Formosa sp. Hel1_33_131: one gene and its partner. The protein of the gene in region 1 interacts with the protein of each later gene in a pairwise test. Links are inferred from orthologs where the notes say so. Each region holds a gene or a part of one and is shown in the gene's direction. Other genes may lie near its edges. The genes, in order: gyrA and gyrB.

What was found.
Region 2: the proteins of gyrA (region 1) and gyrB interact in binary tests that used the Escherichia coli proteins (3 or more experiments, as listed by UniProt). The link is inferred for Formosa sp. Hel1_33_131 from one-to-one orthologs.

Annotation. Positions count from the first base shown.
Region 1 is NZ_CP017260.1:2,265,388-2,272,584, forward strand. Bases 2,401-5,528 are described here. They hold gyrA (DNA gyrase subunit A), read left to right. Parts: upstream 2,401-2,755; coding sequence 2,756-5,302; downstream 5,303-5,528. Other genes in these bases: FORMB_RS10470 (ATP-dependent Clp protease ATP-binding subunit), read right to left, coding at 2,401-2,505; FORMB_RS10480 (tetratricopeptide repeat protein), read left to right, coding at 5,335-5,528. Also shown: more of FORMB_RS10470, read right to left, coding at 1-2,400; more of FORMB_RS10480, read left to right, coding at 5,529-6,591; FORMB_RS10485 (C40 family peptidase), read right to left, coding at 6,640-7,197. UniProt on the Escherichia coli protein: A type II topoisomerase that negatively supercoils closed circular double-stranded (ds) DNA in an ATP-dependent manner to maintain chromosomes in an underwound state.
Region 2 is NZ_CP017260.1:1,916,661-1,923,631, forward strand. The notes cover bases 3,697-6,598. They hold gyrB (DNA topoisomerase (ATP-hydrolyzing) subunit B), read left to right. Parts: upstream 3,697-4,128; coding sequence 4,129-6,069; downstream 6,070-6,598. Other genes in these bases: asnB (asparagine synthase B), read left to right, coding at 3,697-3,868; FORMB_RS08790 (DUF6588 family protein), read left to right, coding at 6,094-6,598. In the rest of the region: FORMB_RS08775 (hypothetical protein), read right to left, coding at 1-1,632; more of asnB, read left to right, coding at 2,201-3,696; more of FORMB_RS08790, read left to right, coding at 6,599-6,971. UniProt on the Escherichia coli protein: DNA gyrase negatively supercoils closed circular double-stranded DNA in an ATP-dependent manner to maintain chromosomes in an underwound state.

The DNA of each region.
Region 1 (7,197 bases):
TAATTTCGCATCATCTTTGCCAATATCCATCGTGATGGTGTCCCCTTCATGCACATTGGATTTAATAATTTCCTCTGCTAAGGCATCTTCCACATATTTTTGAATGGCACGTTTTAAAGGGCGCGCGCCGTATTGCTTGTCAAATCCTTTTTCAGCAATAAAACTTTTTGCTTTTGTGCTTAATTTAAGGGTGTATCCTAATTCTGAAATACGCTCCAAAAGTTTCGCAAGTTCGATGTCAATAATTTTATCAATATCTTCTTTTTCTAAGTTGTTGAAAACGACCACATCGTCAATTCTGTTTAGAAATTCTGGTGCAAAAGCTTTTTTAAGTGCGTTTTCAATCACCGAACGTGCATTGGAACTTTCTTGAGATTTTTGAGCGGCAGTTCCAAACCCAACACCAGAGCCAAAATCCTTCAATTTTCGAGCGCCAATATTCGAGGTCATGATAATGATTGTATTGCTAAAATCAATTTTTCGACCCAAACTATCCGTTAAAAATCCATCATCAAGCACTTGAAGAAGCATGTTAAATACATCTGGATGTGCTTTTTCAATTTCATCTAAAAGAACCACTGCGTAAGGTTTACGTCTGATTTTTTCGGTCAGTTGTCCACCTTCTTCATAACCAACGTATCCTGGAGGTGCACCGACCAATCGTGAGATGGCAAATTTCTCCATGTATTCACTCATGTCAATTCGTATCAATGCATCTTCACTATCAAATAATTCTCTAGCAAGTACTTTGGCAAGCTGTGTTTTACCGACGCCAGTTTGTCCTAAAAAGATAAATGACCCAATGGGCTTATTGGGGTCTTTAAGTCCCGCACGATTCCTCTGAATAGCTTTCACCACCTTTGAAACCGCTTCATCTTGACCAATTACTTTTCCGTTTATGAGCTCTGGAAGTTTTGATAATTTATTACTTTCCTTTTGAGCAATACGGTTCACAGGAATGCTAGTCATCATGGAAACTACCTCAGCTACATTGTCTTCACTGACAACAATGCGATTTAATTTAGATTCTATTTCCCATTTTTCCTGCGCTTCTGCAAGACTCTTTTCTAAACGTTTTTCGTCATCTCTTAGCTTGGCAGCTTCTTCATATTTCTGTTTTTTAACCACAGAGTTTTTAGTCACTTTTACTTCTTCAAGTTGTGCTTCTAGTTCCACGATTTGGTCAGGAACATCAATATTTGTGATGTGAACTCTTGAGCCTGCTTCGTCCAACGCATCAATCGCTTTGTCTGGTAAAAACCGATCGGTCATATAACGATTGGTCAATTTTACACAAGCTTCAATAGCTTCATCTGTGTACTCTACATTGTGATGATCTTCGTATTTGTTTTTAATGTTGTTTAATATCTCAATCGTTTCACTCACCGTTGTTGGCTCCACGATGACTTTTTGAAAACGACGTTCAAGTGCGCCGTCTTTTTCGATGTGCTGTCTGTATTCGTCAAGAGTTGTAGCGCCTACACATTGCAGTTCGCCACGTGCCAATGCGGGTTTAAACATATTAGAAGCATCCAAACTTCCCGTAGCGCCACCGGCCCCTACAATCGTATGGATTTCATCGATGAATAAAATAATATCGTCATTTTTTTCCAACTCATTCATCACCGCTTTCATGCGCTCTTCAAACTGACCACGGTATTTGGTACCAGCTACAATGCTGGCCAAATCTAAAGTAACCACGCGTTTATTGAATAAAATTCGAGAGACTTTACGTTTGATGATTCGAATGGCCAAGCCTTCGGCAATAGCAGATTTGCCAACACCAGGTTCACCAATCAACAAAGGATTGTTTTTCTTACGACGGCTTAAAATCTGAGAGACACGTTGAATTTCTTTTTCACGTCCGACTACAGGGTCTAATTTCCCTTGTTCTGCCATTTCAGTAAGGTCTCTTCCAAAATTATCTAGAACGGGGGTTTTCGATTTTTTCACTCCTTTTTGAACGCTGCTTTGACCAAATGAACTGTCTTTATTTTCATCTTTAGGCATATCTTCACTTGGAAAAGCGGCTGCTTTTGGAGTCTCCGTGTAGTCGTCGTTTGTGATCATATATTTAAATTGTTCTTTAGCGTTATCGTAATCTACTTTTAGTTTATTCAATAGCTTTGTTGTAGGGTCATTTTCATTTCTCAACACACATAAAAGTAAATGTGCTGTATTTATAGATTTACTTTGAAAAAGCTTCGCTTCTAAAAAAGTTGTTTTTAAAGCCCGTTCTGCTTGACGTGTCAAGTGGAGGTTTTTTTTCTCATCAGAAGCAATCATAATATTGGGGTTGGAAGGACTGAGGATTTCAACCTTACGACGCAAATGACTAAGGTCAACGTCTAAAGCGTTCAAAATATCGATTGCCTTGCCATTGCCATCTCTTAAAAGTCCAAGCATCAAATGTTCAGTGCCAATAAAATCGTGACCTAAACGAAGTGCTTCTTCTTTACTGAAAGAAATAACATCTTTAACTCTGGGGGAAAAATTATCATCCATAAAAAATCTTTGGTTAAATTTACAAATTCAAAGGCATTAAATCAAAAACTATACCTTTTTATTTTTTATTTATACAAATGATAGCAAAAACTAATTAAAATCAAAATTTTTAAGCCACTATTTATTAACCATTTTGCCTCTTAAAATTGTTGATAAATTTGATTAAAAAAAGTCATGAAAATTCACTCAGTAATAATTTGAAAAGTAGTATATTAGCTAGGTTATTTAATAAATAAAAATATAACGTAGTATGGTAGAAGGAGAAAAGTTAATCCCCATTAATATAGAAGATGAAATGAAGTCAGCTTACATCGATTATTCGATGTCGGTAATAGTGTCTCGGGCACTTCCTGACGTAAGGGATGGATTAAAACCTGTGCATCGCCGGGTCTTATTTGGAATGCATGAACTTGGTGTTCGATCCAATACAGCGCACAAAAAATCGGCAAGAATTGTTGGTGAAGTTTTAGGTAAGTATCACCCACACGGAGATACCTCTGTTTATGACGCAATGGTTCGTATGGCTCAAGAATGGAGTTTGCGATATATGCTGGTTGATGGGCAAGGGAATTTTGGGTCGATTGATGGTGACAGTCCTGCAGCAATGCGTTATACAGAAGCCAGAATGCGTAAAATATCGGAAGATATGCTTGCGGATATTGATAAGGAAACGGTTGATCATAAGTTAAATTTTGATGATACACTTCAAGAACCTACTGTATTACCAACACGAATTCCAGGCCTATTAGTAAATGGTGCTTCAGGAATTGCTGTGGGTATGGCCACCAACATGCCTCCTCACAACCTTTCGGAAGTAGTGGATGGAATTACAGCATATATAGATAACACAGACATCGATATTGATGAATTAATCACATATGTTAAAGCACCTGATTTTCCTACAGGAGGAATTATTTATGGCTATGATGGTGTGAAAGAAGCGTTTAAAACAGGTCGTGGCCGTGTCGTTATGCGTGCCAAAGCGAATATAGAAGACGTGAATGGACGTGAGTGCATAATCGTTACCGAAATTCCATACCAAGTCAATAAAGCAGACATGATTAAGAAAACTGCTGATTTGGTGAATGATAAAAAGATGGAAGGGATTTCTACCATTCGTGATGAATCAGATAGAAATGGAATGCGCATTGTTTATGTTTTAAAAAGAGATGCCATTCCTAATATTGTCTTAAATAAACTTTATAAATATACAGCACTTCAGTCTTCTTTTAGTGTGAATAATATTGCGTTGGTAAATGGACGCCCAGAAATGTTGAATCTAAAAGATATGATTCATCATTTTGTAGAGCACCGTCACGAAGTGGTCGTACGTCGTACAACCTACGAACTTAGAAAAGCCGAAGAACGCGCTCATATATTAGAAGGATTGATCATTGCTTCCGATAATATCGATGAAGTCATCGCAATTATTAGAGGTTGTTCAAATGCTGAAGAAGCCCGTGAAAAATTAATCGAACGTTTTAAACTGAGCGAACTACAATCCAAAGCGATTGTTGAAATGCGATTAAGACAATTAACAGGCTTAGAACAAGATAAATTACGTGGCGAGTACGATGCAATCATGAAAACGATTGATGAGTTAAAAGACATTCTTGATAAAAAAGAACGTCGTATGCTCATCATTAAAGAAGAGCTTGCTGTTGTTAAAGATAAGTATGGTGATGAACGTCGCTCTGTGATTGAATATGCTGGAGGTGATTTATCGATTGAGGACATGATTCCTAATGAGCAAGTTGTCATTACAATTTCACATGCAGGGTATATCAAACGTACGTCATTAACAGAATATAGAACTCAAAATAGAGGTGGAGTTGGACAAAAAGCATCCACCACTCGTAACGAAGATTTCTTAGAACATTTATTTGTAGGAACCAACCACCAGTATATGTTGTTCTTCACTCAAAAAGGAAAATGTTTCTGGATGCGTGTTTATGAAATCCCAGAAGGTAGTAAAACGTCTAAGGGGCGCGCCATTCAAAATTTAATAAACATAGAACAAGACGATAAAGTCAAAGCGTTTATTTGTACTCAGGATTTAAAAGACGAAGAATACACGAATTCGCACTATGTGATTATGGCCACCAAAAAAGGTCAGGTTAAAAAAACATCTTTAGAACAATATTCTCGACCAAGAACGAATGGAATTAATGCCATTACGATCAAAGAAGATGATGAATTACTAGAAGCAAAACTTACCACAGGCGAAAGTCAAGTGATGTTAGCATTAAAATCTGGGAAAGCCATTCGATTTGAAGAAGCCAAAACCCGTCCAATGGGCCGTGGTGCTTCAGGAGTTCGCGGGATTACTTTAGCGCATGAAGCGGATGAGGTGATCGGAATGATTGCTGTAGATGACATGGAAAGTAACATCCTAGTCGTATCTGAAAACGGCTATGGTAAACGATCTAGCTTGGAAGATTACCGAATCACAAATAGAGGTGGAAAAGGTGTCAAGACCATTTCAATTACAGATAAAACAGGTAATTTAGTATCCATCAAAAATGTAACCGATGAAGATGATTTAATGATCATTAATAAATCAGGCGTTGCAATCCGATTGGCTGTAGAAGATTTAAGAGTGATGGGACGTGCCACACAAGGCGTTCGTTTGATCAACCTTAAAGGGAATGATTCGATTGCTGCCGTTGCAAAAGTAATGCGGGAAGATGAAGAAGACATCGAAGCAATTGAAGGTTTAACGGAAGAAGGCGCTGAAGAAACCACAGGTGCTACTGAAACAGATGACACAACTGTTGATACTCAAGAAGAAGAATAACTATTAATACTAACTATTAAAATTTAAATAAGATGAAAAAATATCTTGTATTTGTAATAGCACTAACTCTAGGATTTTCTGCTGTTGCCCAAAAGAAAGAAATTAAAACAGCGACGAAGGAGATAGCAAAGGGAAATTATGAAAAAGCAGGCGTGGCACTTGATGCTGCCGAAGCACTTTTAGGTTCTATGGACGAAAAATATAAAAGTCAATATTACTTACAAAGAAGTATCTATTACCTAAACAATGGCGAGCCCGATTTTAGTACCATCAAAAAATCGATTGAAGCTTTAAAATTAGTCACTGCACCAGCGCAGGCACAAGGAGTTAAAGATCAAACGCTAAATTTAAAAGCCCATTTGGTTAATAAAGGAAGTTCCCTTTTGAGAACAGATGAATATGAAGCATCTTCAGGTTATTTTGAAAACGCCTATAAATTATCTCCTAACGATACGGTTTATTTGTTTTATGCTGCTTCTACAGCGGTCAATGCCAAGCAATATGACCGTTCCCTTATGATGTATGAAGAATTGAGAAGTCTAGGTTATACGGGGATTGAAAAAAATTACCTCGCTACAAACAAAGAAACACAAGTTGAAGAAGCGTTTGGTAATATGATGTTGAGAGACCTTTCGGTGAAAGCTAAATCGCATATCAATCCCAAAGATGAAACCACTAAATCTAAGTTTCCAGAAATCATTAAAAACATCGCGCTCATATATGTTCAAAATGGAGACAATGAAAAAGCACTTCAAGCCATGGCTGTAGCAAGAGCAGAAGCTCCTGAAGATTTAAATTTATTATTGACAGAAGCAAATGTTTATTACTCAATGGGTAATACCGTAAAATTTAAAGAGTTGTTGGAAGTTGCCATTCAAAAAGATCCTAATAATTCTGAATTACAATATAACTTAGGAGTTATTTCTGCAGAAACGGATGATTTAGAAAGTTCTAAAAAATATTACCAAAGAGCCATCGAATTAAAGCCAGATTATACCAATGCTTATATAAATTTAGCGGCTTTAATCTTAGGACAAGAAGAATCAGTGCTAGAGGAAATGAACAAATTAGGATCATCTGCTGCAGACGACCGAAAGTACGATGAATTAAAAGCAAAGCGAAACCAGTTATACTTAGATGCAATTCCTTATTTAGAAAGTGCATTTGGCATAGATCCAAGCAATTATCAAGCGGCTAAAACCTTAGCAAACATATACAGTGCTGTAGGGAATACGGATAAATACAAAGAATTTAAAGCACTTTCGGATTCATTAAAACCAAAAGAGTAACGTTTAGTTTTACGATATTAAAAAGTCATTCAATTTGAATGACTTTTTTTATGGGATAATTTTTTTGATGACTCTCAGTTTGTGAGAGTGTGTTTTAGTATCTACATTATAGATGCCACTTTGATCGAGGAGGTCAATCCGAACTTTACCATGCGCATGAATAATGTGATGGTCTTCCATGATCATCCCTACATGAATAATCTCCCCTTCATTATTATCAAAAAAAGCTAAATCACCAGGTTCACTTTCCTCGATAAAACTAAGGGCATCCCCTTGAGATGCTTGTTGAGAGGCATCTCTTAAAATTTTGAATCCATTTAGTTTATAAACCATTTGAACGAATCCAGAACAGTCAATCCCAAAAGGTGTTTTTCCTCCCCATAAATAAGGAGTGTTGAGGTATAGTATAGCAGTCTCTACAAGTTTAGATTTGTCTTTAGACCCAATAGCTTTTGCTCCTTCAAATGTATGTTTTAAATAGGAGAGGCCATTAAGCGCTGAACCTAACAAAATAGGATGTAATTGTTGTTTTTGATTTGTGATAAAATCAACCAAATCCGTGGTCATTAAAGGATCGGATTTGTGGAGCTCTTTATATTCCAATTC
Region 2 (6,971 bases), 350 kb from region 1 along the record:
GTCGGTATTGTTTTCAATAACATCGTCTACATAACTTAATATATAAGCATGTATCGCCTCATGTAAAATAGTTCTTGCAACGGCAATTTTTGTGGCTTGGTTTTTATAAGTAGGGTCAATTACCGTTAAGTAGTCATAGGGTGTTCCCTGCCCATTTGAATCCAGAACCCAATTTGTTTCAGCAGCATGGTTTGGATTTGTAGGCGTTTCTGTTTTAATTTCCCAATCATAAGGAGCGTTCAGGTCTCCAAACCTTTTGATTACTTCTGCAATGTCAGTAGATTGCAGGGTTTTAAGTTCGCCTAAAATTCCTTTAGAGCAGTCGTCTAAATTTGCATCAACAATTTCATCTTCAATAATTAAGGAAATAACAATATCAAGAGCTTCTTGAAAATTTTCACCGACACCATTACACATTGCATCAATAGCCGCTGTAGCAAGAGTTGTAGCTTGCGGGTTTATGACTGGGTCGTCATAGCCTGTGCCTCCAGTTGCTTGGTTGTTTTCAAAATAAGCGGTAATGTCTTTTACTGTTGAATAGTGAGCTTGTCCTGAATTGGGGTTTAAACATTCTTTTTGTTCGTCTGTGAGGTTGTCAAAAAAGGCGTCTGTTTCGCGGTCCAATCTGCTAGGTAATACAGCTATTATGATATTTTCGAGTGGGTCATCTCCGTTGGCGTTCCCTGAGGAGGATCCGCCGCCGCCCGAAGAATTGTGTAGTGGGTCGTAGTTGGGGTCGGTATTTGAATTCCCCCAAGGATTGTCTTGATCTAAATCAGATGAAGACGTTCCTGAGTCTGGACAGTCTACAAATGCCGTTTGATACATAGGGTCTCCATCTTGGTCATATCGAACATTTCCATAAGCATCAAGTAATGCTCTTGATATTATACAGATGTCATTTTCTGTTACTCCGGTAATTGCCCAGGGTCCAAAGCTAAAACCACTTCCTGTTCCAGATCCATCGCCACTGCTTGCAATAAAGCAGTCCGATGCGTCTATAATCAATATACCATTTACGACAGAAACGCTAATCCAGCAGTTGTTGGCATAGTCATAAAACATTTTGCTTTGTGTATAGTCATCAAAATCACTTGCATTAATCTGATCGCTGCTTACCTGTTCTTTGGACATATTTAAGTCTTTAAGACCAAGTCCAATTTTTTGGTATCTGTAAATATAGTATTCAATAGAATCATTGCTTTTTTTGTGTATTACAAAATTTTCAAAATGGGATTCGGGTTTCGTAGGGGTTTCAATCCTAAAGGTATACACTTTTGTGGTGTCTGTGCTTACTTCCAAAATTTCATCCGTCAATATGGTAAAGCTGTTGTCATTGCTTGTTATGGGGTCTGCCGATGTAGCCCTAGAATAAGTGCCCTGATTTTTAGAAGCCATTGTTGTATTGAACTTATTGAAATCAAATTGAGAATCGATTAAATCCAAAGATTTTTTTATCAACGTATTCCCTTTCACTTCATTTAGAGTGACCGATTTTACGGTAAACCCTTTTGTTTCGGTTTGTGAGCTGTCTGTGAATTCAGTGTCATCTCTTTCGCAAGAGGTAATTAAAAGTGCCATAAAGACAACATAGACAATTCGTTTGAAGGTGTTTTTTTGTGTTGTTTTCATAACTAAGAGTTTTTAGGTTTAAATCATTTTTTTTAATGAACACCCGACTGAAACCCCTCAAATAAGTTACACTACAGGTATCCTGAGTTACAGTCTACGCGCATTCACTTAAAAGAAAAATTGGTTATGAAAAGGTTATGAAAAATTAGATTTGATGTCTAAGTGTTTGTAAATGTAATAATATGAAATACAGTATCCAAATAAAAAATGATATTTTCATAAAGATAATTTAAAACTATCAGTAAAATAACAGAAAACTATCAGAAAACTAACAGTAAAGTATCATAAAAATGAGAATACTGCATTTCCCTTACTAAAAGTAAGGGAAAACCTTACTTTTAAAAATTCCCTTCTTAAAACAAAGGTTGCTGTTTTCAAAAAACAGTCCCAAATAATTTCAATTCAAATACTTTGGTTATTTTACCTTTTACACTTTTTTAAGTCTTTTTAATTACAGTATAATATGTATTGTCAATTTTTAGTTTCAATTTATTAGCATTTATACAATATGTATTTATAATATATAAGTTTAGATGCATATTTGCAATCTAATAAATAAGAAACTATTATGTGTGGAATTGTTTGTGCATTTGATTTAAAACAAAAATCAGAAATTTTAAGACCTCAAGTCCTTGAGATGTCAAAAAAAATAAGACACCGTGGACCGGACTGGAGCGGTATTTATAGCGATGAAAAAACCGTGATGTCGCACGAGCGTTTGGCAATTGTGGATCCTGCGTCTGGGAAACAACCGTTGCTCAGTGAAGACAAAAAACTTGTTTTGGCTGCCAATGGTGAGATTTATAACCATCAAGACATCCGGAAACAATACGAAGGTAAATACAATTTTCAAACCCAAAGTGATTGTGAAGTCATCTTGGCACTTTATAAAGACAAAGGCGTCGATTTTGTGGACGACCTGAACGGAATTTTTGGCTTTGCGATTTACGATGTCGAAAAAGACGAATACTTTATTGCTCGTGACCACATGGGAATCATTCCTTTGTATATAGGCTGGGATCAAAATGGCACCTTTTATGTGGCTTCAGAATTAAAAGCCTTGGAAGGAACCTGTTCTAAAATTGAGTTGTTTCCACCCGGACATTATATGTCTAGTAAAGACGGGAAATTTGTACAATGGTACAAAAGAGATTGGAGAGAATATGATGCCGTAAAAGAAAACGAAACAAGTATTGCGATAATTAAAGAAGCATTAGAAGCAGCGGTGCACAGACAATTAATGAGTGATGTGCCTTATGGTGTGTTGCTATCCGGTGGTTTGGATTCGTCCGTGGTATCTGCAATAGCAAAAAAATATGCTCAAAAGCGTGTGGAATCTGGTGATGAAACGGATGCTTGGTATCCGCAAACACACTCCTTTGCGGTAGGATTAGAAGGCTCTCCAGATTTGGCAGCGGCACAAGTGGTTGCAGATCATATTGGAACCGTACATCATGAAATTAAATTCACCATTCAAGAAGGATTGGATGCCATTAAAGATGTGATTTATAATATAGAAACGTACGATATTACCACCATTCGTTCTTCAACGCCAATGTATTTAATGGCAAGAGTTATTAAGTCTATGGGAATTAAGATGGTATTGTCTGGTGAAGGAGCCGATGAGATTTTTGGAGGCTATTTGTATTTTCATAAAGCCCCTAATGGTCAAGAATTTCATGAAGAAACAGTTCGTAAATTAGATAAGTTACACATGTACGATTGTTTGCGCGCCAACAAAAGTTTAGCGGCTTGGGGCATTGAAGGACGTGTACCATTTTTAGACAAAGAATTTATGGATGTCGCAATGCGCATCAACCCACAAGATAAAATGATCAATGGCGAACGCATGGAAAAATGGGTCATTAGAAAAGCCTTTGAAGATATGTTGCCCGAAAGTGTAGCATGGCGTCAAAAAGAACAATTTAGCGATGGCGTTGGCTATAGCTGGATTGATACCTTAAAAGAAGTAGTTGATAAACAGGTTTCTGATGAACAATTGGCAAATGCTAAATTCAGGTTTCCAATTCAAACCCCACAAAACAAAGAAGAATTTTATTACCGTTCCATTTTCGAAGAACATTTTCCAAGTGATGCCGCTGCTTTAAGTGTGCCGCAAGAGGCAAGTGTCGCTTGTAGTACAGCTATTGCTCTAGAATGGGATGAAGCCTTTAAAAACATGAACGAACCTTCTGGAAGAGCAATTCTAAATGTGCATGACAAAGCTTACGACTAGAAAATTTATAAACGCAAATAAAGGCTTCTGAAGTCCTTTTTATATTTTTTTAATTTATTTTAATATCACAACGCCCTTAAATTTGATTTAAGGGCGTTTTTAGTGGATTTAAGCGCGTTTTAGAAAAACAGCCGATTGTTAATAATTCCACTTAAATCACTTAAAAATCGCTTTAAATTCGATGAGAGATTAATTATCTTTGTGTGGCTAAATGCGGTTTTTGCGGCATTTAATTTAAACTAAATAACACATTCAACACAATGAGCGAAGAAGTTAATAAAAGTAGTTATTCGGCAGATAGTATTCAGGCCTTAGAAGGAATGGAACATGTGCGTATGCGTCCGTCCATGTATATTGGAGATGTAGGTTTGAGAGGATTGCACCACTTGGTGTATGAGGTGATTGACAACTCGATCGATGAAGCTTTGGCAGGTCACTGTGATAAAATTACCGTGATTATCAATGAAGATAATTCCATCACAACGGAAGATAATGGTCGTGGTATCCCTGTAGATATTCACAAAAAAGAAGGCGTTTCTGCTTTGGAAGTTGTGATGACTAAGATTGGGGCTGGTGGTAAATTTGATAAAGATTCTTATAAAGTTTCTGGGGGTTTACACGGAGTTGGTGTCAGTTGTGTGAATGCACTCTCTGAGCATTTAAAAGCAACGGTTTTCAGAGATGGAAAAGTTTATGAGCAAGAATACGAACGCGGTAAAGCGATGTATCCTGTGAAGCAAGTCGGGGAAACTGATAGAAGAGGAACGACGGTTACTTTTAGACCCGATCCTCAAATATTTACACAGACTTTAGTATATGTATATGATACCTTAGCGAGTCGTTTAAGAGAGTTGGCGTTTTTGAATAAAGGCATTACCGTTGTGCTTGTTGATGAAAGAGAAAAAGACGAAAAAGGCGAATTTGTGGGTGAGACGTTTCATTCTACCGAAGGACTTTCAGAGTTTATCAAATATTTGGACAGCAACCGTGATCCGATCATGAAAAGCGTCATTGCTTTTGAAGGGGAGAAAAACGGAGTTCCTGTAGAAGTTGCGATGATTTATAACACCTCTTATGCGGAGAATTTACATTCCTATGTAAATAATATTAATACCCATGAAGGAGGAACCCACTTATCTGGTTTCCGTCGGGGACTGACCCATACATTAAAAAAATATGCCGATGAATCGGGGATGTTAGACAAGCTTAAGTTTGACATTGCAGGGGATGATTTCCGTGAAGGATTGACTGCTATTATTTCTGTAAAAGTTCAAGAACCACAATTTGAAGGACAGACCAAAACCAAGTTAGGAAACAGAGAAGTATCTGCTTCCGTGAGTCAGGCCGTTTCAGAAATGCTGACCAACTATTTAGAGGAAAATCCGGACGATGCTAAAATCATTGTTCAAAAAGTGATCCTTGCAGCGCAAGCCCGTCATGCAGCCCAAAAGGCACGTGACATGGTGCAACGTAAATCCGTTATGAGTATTGGAGGCTTGCCTGGGAAACTGAGTGACTGTTCAGAACAAGATCCTACAAAATGTGAAATTTATCTAGTTGAGGGAGATTCGGCAGGTGGAACCGCAAAAATGGGACGGGATAGAGCTTTTCAAGCGATTTTGCCATTAAGAGGTAAGATTTTGAACGTCGAAAAAGCAATGACTCATAAGGTGTTTGAAAATGAAGAAATCAAAAACATATTCACGGCTTTAGGGGTGACCATTGGAACCGAAGAAGATCCCAGAGCGCTGAACCTTTCAAAATTAAGATACCATAAAATTGTGATTATGTGTGATGCCGATATTGATGGTAGCCACATTGAAACACTTATTTTGACCTTCTTTTTTAGATACATGAAAGAATTGATCGAAAACGGTCATATTTACATCGCCACGCCTCCTTTGTTTTTAGTGAAGAAAGGAGCCAAAAAAGAATATGCATGGAATGATGAAGAGCGTTTGGCGCTGATGGAGCAATATGGCGATGGTGCAAAAATTCAACGTTATAAAGGTCTTGGAGAAATGAATGCCATACAACTTTGGGACACCACCATGAATCCAGAGTTTAGAACCTTACGTCAAATTCAAATTGACAATGGAACCGAAGCCGATCGTATCTTCTCAATGTTGATGGGAGACGATGTGCCGCCAAGAAGAGAATTCATCGAGAAAAATGCAATTTATGCCAATATCGATGCTTAAGAAGCAACCCCAAATCCTATTTATATGAAAAGAATAATTATTTTTTGTGCATTCCTTTTTGGAGTGAATGTGTCAAGTGCTCAGAATCTTGGAGATGTCATACTCGGATCGGACGATGCCAGTACCTTACTTCAAAATTACCTCAGCCCAGCAATGAAAGGGTTGATGAGTAGTATGAATGGCGGTTGGTATTCCACAGCAAAAACACACAAAAAACTCGGGTTTGATATTACCTTCGGACTCAATGCGTCTTTCACGCCAGACAAAGACAAGGTGTTTGAATTTATAGCCGATGACTATAATTTTATATCTCTTGTGGATGGAGGAAGCACAAGCATTCCAACCGTTTTAGGAAAAGACAATACGAACACAGCGTTCAATGTGTCTATTCCTTACCAAGGGGGTAACTTTAAATCGGGGACATTTGAATTGCCTGGTGGCATCGCAAAAGATTTGCCAGCCAGTGCTGTTCCAGCCCCTTTTGTTCAAGTTGGACTCGGACTGCCTTTTAAAACAACCATTAAATTAAGGTATGTTCCCAAAACCGGTTTTGCTTCAAAAGTGAACGCCAATTTAATTGGGGTAGGACTTCAGCATGATCTCACACAATACCTTGGACTCATAGGAAAACTTCCGTTTTCTGTCTCTCTTTTAGGAGCATATACATCGGCAACGATTGATTATACGATTCAAAATGGGGATTTATCAAATCAGGTTTCTGTAACAAACGGACTGGCTCAGTTTAAAGTAAAAACGTGGACAGTACAAGCATTAGGATCTTTAGATTTTCAAATCGTGACCCTTTATGGAGGGATTGGTTTCAATGGCGGAACGTCCACATTTAAAGTCAATGGAGATTATGATCTCACATATCAGGAAGTATCTTCTTCTAGGTTAGATCA